DNA from 2 places in the Halomonas salsilacus genome. Region 2 is predicted to be linked to the other one. Evidence: predicted binding sites of a transcription regulator. Region 2 holds the regulator's gene; the other holds the start of a gene.
What was found. Region 2 encodes sigma-54, which starts transcription at its own class of promoters, with help from an activator protein. Its sites were predicted from a motif close to TGGCACNNNNNTTGCTNT; they were not measured.
Positions count from the first base shown of each region.

Region 1: ACR80S_RS09415 (P-II family nitrogen regulator) is a predicted target of sigma-54. The motif match lies at 2,066-2,083, and genes of this name have one in related genera.

Region 1 covers NZ_JBPKAQ010000005.1:142,579-145,638, reverse strand. Annotated here, with positions in the region: gene ACR80S_RS09425 (YifB family Mg chelatase-like AAA ATPase) at 1-1,457, opposite strand, end outside; gene ACR80S_RS09420 (accessory factor UbiK family protein) at 1,524-1,856, opposite strand; gene ACR80S_RS09415 (P-II family nitrogen regulator) at 2,139-2,477, shown strand; gene ACR80S_RS09410 (ammonium transporter) at 2,503-3,060, shown strand, end outside.
Region 2 covers NZ_JBPKAQ010000004.1:158,300-161,359, reverse strand. Annotated here, with positions in the region: gene lptB (LPS export ABC transporter ATP-binding protein) at 1-691, shown strand, start outside; gene ACR80S_RS07855 (RNA polymerase factor sigma-54) at 890-2,305, shown strand; gene hpf (ribosome hibernation-promoting factor, HPF/YfiA family) at 2,488-2,796, shown strand; gene ACR80S_RS07845 (PTS sugar transporter subunit IIA) at 2,804-3,060, shown strand, end outside.

The DNA of each region.
Region 1 (3,060 bases), on a different contig from region 2:
ATCAGCTGCTCCCGGGCCGGCTTCGGTTCGCCTGCCAGATCGGCCAGGGTCAGGGCCACCCGCAGCACGCGGTGGTAGGCCCGCGCCGATAGCCGGAGCCGCTCCAGTACCTGCGCCAACCAGGCCCGGTCGGCGCTGGCGAGATCACAGGCCGCCTCCAGTTCCCGCCCCGCCAGGTGCGCGTTGAGCGCCCCCCGCGCCAGCTGCCGCTCACGGGCCCCCACCACCCGCCGGCGCACGACCGCCGAGGACTCTCCCGTGGTAGCCGCGGTGAGCTGCTCCGGCGGCAGCGCCGGCACCTCCACCTGCAGGTCGATGCGATCGAGCAGCGGTCCGGAGAGCCGTGCCTGGTAGCGCTGGATCTGGGCCGCGGTGCAGTGGCAGGCCTGGCGGGGGTCGCCCAGGTGGCCGCAGGGGCAGGGATTCATGGCTGCCACCAGCATGAAGCGTGCCGGAAAGCGGCGCTGATGGCTGGCCCGAGCGATATGGATCTGGCCAGACTCCATGGGCTCGCGCATGACCTCCAGCACGTGGCGCGAGAACTCCGGCAGCTCGTCGAGGAACAGCACTCCGTTATGGGCCAGGGAGATCTCCCCGGGGCGGGGCTTCGAGCCGCCGCCCACCAGGGCCACGGCACTGGCAGTATGGTGCGGCGCCCGAAAGGGCCGCCGCCCCCACTCGGCGGCCAGCGGCAACCCGCTGACCGAACGCACCGCCGCCACCTGCAGGGCCTCGTCGTCGGTGAGGGGCGGCAGGATGCCCGGCAGGCGGCTGGCCAGCATGGTCTTGCCCGTGCCCGGTGGCCCGGCGAACAGCAGGTTGTGTGACCCGGCGGCGGCCACCTCCAGGGCGCGGCGCGCCTGGTACTGGCCGCGCACCTCGGCGAGGTCGGGAAGCGATGTCACCGCCTGTGGCGGGCGCGACAGGCGGTGGGGCGGGATGGGCGTCTGCCCCAGCAGGTGGGCGACCACCTCGAGCAGGTGGTCCGCGGGCAGCACCTCGAGATCGCCGGCCAGCGCCGCCTCATCGGCGTTGCCCCGGGGCACGATCAGACGGCGCCGGGCACGCCGAGTGGCCATGGCCAGGGGCAACATACCCACGATCGGGCGCAGGCCGCCGTCCAGGGCCAGCTCGCCGACGCTCTCGGTGTCCTGCAGCGCATCAGGAGGGAGCTGCCCCGACGCCAACAGCAGCCCCAGGGCGATGGGCAGGTCGAAGCGTCCGCCCTCCTTGGGCAGGTCGGCGGGCGCCAGGTTGAGGGTGATGCGACGCAGGGGGTAGTCGAAGCCGGCATTGACCAGGGCGCTGCGCACCCGCTCTCGGCTCTCCTTCACCGCCGTCTCGGGCAGACCGACCAGGGTCATCCCCGGCAGGCCGTTGGCCAGATGAACCTCCACCTGCACCTCGGGGGCCTCGAGGCCGAGGCCCGCACGGGTGTGGACAATCGCCAGCGTCATGGGCGTTCCCTCGCCTGGAATCTTGCCCTCAGGCTAGCTCAGGGATCGCCGCCCTGCCCGCCAGGCTCAGCGGCCGGCCTCGCCCCCGTCGGCGGCCCCCTCAGGGTGCTCGGCCTCGGGGGTGGCTGCTGTTGCAGCCGGCACCTCGGCGGTGCGCTCCTCGATCAGCGTCTCCAGCGCCGCCACCTGCTGCTCCAGGGCCTCCACCCGGGCGCGGGTGCGCTGCAGGACATCCATCAGGATGTCGAAGTCCTCCCGGGAGACCAGCTCCAGGCGATCGAAGGCGCCCTTCACCACCTGCTGGATGCCCTTCTGCACCTCCTCCGGCGCCTGGGAGGCGCCCTGAAGGCGGTCGCCGATCTGTTGGGCCAATCGGCTGATGCGGTCATGGCTCACCATGCTCTCTCTCCTGCTCGTATCAAGGGTTCTCTACAGGATACGCATGCCCCGATCGGAACGCATGCCCGGCTTTCGCCCCGCCATGGCGCATCTGCACCACTACCAGGCACCACCAGAGTGCATCGCCGTTGGCGAATGCTCTTCCACCTGGCTCACGCTCCCCGCAAAGCTGTCCCAATCGATTGATGCATCGTGTTTTTCCTGACAACTGGCACGCTTTGCGCTTGGACAGGACAAGCCTGCACCGGCAGCCGACATCCAAGCCAACCGTGGAGACATGGGATGAAACTCATCACCGCCATCATCAAGCCATTCAAGCTGGACGACGTCCGCGAGGCGCTGGCCGACAACGGCGTCCAGGGCATCACCGTCACCGAGGTCAAGGGCTTCGGCCGCCAGAAGGGCCATACCGAACTCTACCGCGGCGCCGAGTACGTGGTGGACTTCCTGCCCAAGGTCAAGGTCGAGGTGGCCGTGGACGACAGCCGCCTGGAGACCGTGCTGGATGCCATCTGCAGCGCCGCCAACAGCGGCAAGATCGGCGACGGCAAGGTCTTCGTGACGCCGCTGGAGGACGTCATCCGCATCCGCACCGGTGAACGCGGCGCCGACGCCGTTTGATTGCCCACAGCCTGGAGAGAGAGCCATGAGTGAACTGACAGAGCTGAGCTACGCGCTCGATACTTTTTACTTCCTGATCTGCGGCATTCTGGTGATGTGGATGGCCGCCGGCTTCTCGATGCTCGAGGCCGGCCTGGTACGCTCCAAGAATACCGCCGAGATCCTCATCAAGAACGTGGCCCTGTTCGCCATCGCCTGCACCATGTACCTGCTGATGGGCTACTACATCATGTACTCCAGCCCCGAGGGTGGCATCCTGCCCAACCTGGGCTTCCTGCTGGGCGCCGAGAACAGCGCCGATGCGGTTCTGTCCGGCGGCGATGACGCCCCCTACTACTCCATGCGCGCCGACTACTTCTTCCAGGTGGTGTTCGTGGCCACCGCCATGTCCATCGTCTCCGGGGCCGTGGCCGAGCGCATGAAGCTGTGGGCCTTCCTGGCCTTCGCCGTGGTGATGACCGCCGTCATCTACCCGGTCTCCGGTTTCTGGACCTGGGGCGGCGGCTGGCTCGACGCCGCCGGCTTCTCCGACTTCGCCGGCTCCGGCATTGTGCACATGGCAGGCGCCGCCGCGGCCCTGGCC
Region 2 (3,060 bases):
CTACAAGCGCCGCCGTGTGGTCAAGGACATCAACCTGGCCATCCGTCAGGGCAGTATCGTCGGCCTGCTGGGCCCCAACGGCGCCGGCAAGACCACCTCCTTCTACATGATCGTGGGGCTGGTGCGCGCCGACGCCGGCGAGGTCGCCATCGACGACCTGGACCTGTCGCGGGCCGCCATGCACGAACGCGCCCGGGCCGGCATCGGCTACCTGCCCCAGGAGGCGTCGATCTTTCGCAAGCTCTCCGTGGCCGACAACATCATGGCGATCCTCGAAACCCGAAAGGACCTCGACCGGGAGGGGCGCCGGGCGCGTCTCGAGCAGCTGCTCGAAGAGTTCCATGTGACCCACATCCGCGACAACCTCGGCATGAGCCTCTCCGGCGGCGAGCGACGGCGGGTGGAGATTGCCCGGGCCCTGGCAACGGAACCCGCCTTCATCCTGCTCGACGAGCCCTTCGCCGGGGTCGACCCCATCTCGGTGGGCGAGATCAAGGGCGTCATCCGCCAGCTCAAGGCCCGTGGCATCGGCGTGCTGATCACCGATCACAACGTCCGCGAGACCCTCGACATCTGCGACACCGCCTACATCGTCGGCGACGGCCAGATCATCGCCGAGGGGAACGCCGAGGCGATACTGGCCAACCAGCGGGTGCGCGATGTCTACCTGGGGCAAGATTTCCGCCTCTGACCACGTGCCTCTTGTCCACCGGCATCTTTCCTGCGGACCTTACGATCACAATCCTATGAAATGCCAGTCGTAATTTTATGACGGCATGCCAATTGCGGCTGGCACATAATTTGCAAATCAAGCACTTGCAAGCCCGCGGCACCCGGGCTAGGGTGAGGCTTCCGGCCACTTCCCGGCACACGAGGGCAGACCATCACGATGGCCATGAAAGCCTCCCTGCAGCTGCGCGTCGGCACCCAGCTGACCATGACCCCCCAACTCCAGCAGGCCATCGCCCTGCTGCAGCTCTCCACACTCGACCTGCGCCAGGAGATCCAGCAGGCGCTGGAGTCCAACCCCATGCTGGAGCTCGAGGAGGAGTTCGGCGAGCAGACGGTGAGCGAGACCCCGGAGGACGACTGGGCCAACGAGATCCCCGAGGAGCTCGTCACCGACAGCGACTGGTCGGATACCTACCAGGACCTGGCCGCCCCCACCGGCAGCAGCGAGGGTCTGGACTTCGAGCGCGAGGCGGCCCCCCAGAGCCTGCAGGGGCACCTGACCTGGCAGCTGGCGATGACCGACCTGGCCCCACGCGAGCGTCAGGTCGCCGAGAGCCTGATCGACGCCGTGGACGCCGCCGGCTACCTGGCCCAGCCCCTGGACGAGATCCGCGACGGCCTCAGGACCCAGGGGCTCGAGGGGCTGCGCAGCGCCGAGATCGAACAGGTGCTGCTGCGCCTGCAGCAGTTCGAACCCACCGGCGTCTTCGCCCGGGACCTGCGCGAGTGCCTGATGCTGCAGCTCGCCGCCCGGCCCGACGACACCCCGCTGCTGCCCCAGGCGCGGCGACTGGTTCGCCAGTTCCTCGAGGCCCTGGCCGGCGACGATCGACGTCTGCTCAAGCGCCGCCTGGGCCTGGACGACGACGCCCTGGACACGGCCATCGCCCTGGTACGCTCCCTGGACCCGCGCCCCGGAAGCGCCTATTCAAGCGTCGAGAATGACTATGTAATTCCCGACCTGGTGGCACGCCACGACAGCCGCGGGTGGCACGTGGAGCTCAACCAGGAGGCCCTGCCGCGGCTGCGCATCCAGCCCGACTATGCCTCGCTGATCCGCCGCGCCGACAAGAGCCAGGACAACCAGTTTCTCAAGGACCACCTGCTGGAGGCGCGCTGGCTGATAAAGAGCCTCTCCAGCCGCAACGATACCCTGCTGCGCGTCGGGCGCGAGATCATGGTCCGCCAGCTCGACTTCCTGGAACGCGGCGAGGAGGCGATGAGGCCGTTGATCCTGGCCGACATCGCAAAGGTCGTGGAGATGCACGAATCGACAATCTCCCGTGTCACCACCCAGAAATACATCCACACGCCCCGGGGCGTGTTCGAGCTGAAGTTTTTCTTCTCCAGCCAGGTGGGTGGCAACGGCGAGGGCGACGCCCACTCCAGCACTGCCATCCGCGCGCGCCTGCGCAAGCTGATCCAGGAGGAATCCCCGCGCAAGCCGCTCTCCGACAGCAAGCTGGTGACCCTGCTCGACGAGGCCGGCATCCAGGTGGCCAGGCGAACCGTGGCGAAGTACCGCGAAGCCATGGGCATCCCCTCCTCCAGCGAACGCAAGCGGCTGAGGTAGCCCAGGCGCACGGTGGCGCTTTCGATAGCCGGCCGCGAAGCCATGGGCATCCCCTCCGCCAGGGCGCACAAGCGGCTTCGATGACCTGCATCAGCCCCGCCGACGCGGCGGCGGGGCGAGGGGTATGCAAGGCAGGAAAAAGGGTTACAATCGATCCATCACCAACGAGCAAGGAGCGTGTCATGCAAGTCAACATCACCGGCCATCATGTGGAACTGACCGATGCCCTGCGTGGCTATGTGGACGAAAAACTGGCACGCGTGGAGCGCCACTACGACAACATCACCAACGTACAAGTGACCCTGTCCGTGGAGAAGGAGCGTCAACACGCCGCCTGCACCCTGCACGCCGCCGGTGCCGACCTGCACGCCGAGGCCCAGGATGGCGACATGTATGCCGCCATCGACGCCCTGGCCGACAAGCTCGACCGCCAGCTGGTCAAGCACAAGGAAAAGGCCCAGGCCCGCGCCCAGGGCGCCGGCGCTCGCTGAGCCTGTCATGTCACTGGAAACCATCCTGCCCCCGGAACGCACCTTGTTTGGTGTTCCCGGTGGCAGCAAGAAACGGGTGCTGGAGTTCTTCAGCACCTTCATCGCCCAGAATACGCCCAGCCTCGACAGCCAGGAGGTGTTCAGCCGGCTGATCGGGCGCGAGCGACTCGGCAGTACCGGCATCGGCCACGGGGTGGCCATCCCCCACGCCCGCAGCCCTCACTGCAAGACCCCTATCGCCGGCTTCCTGAAGCTGGCCGAACC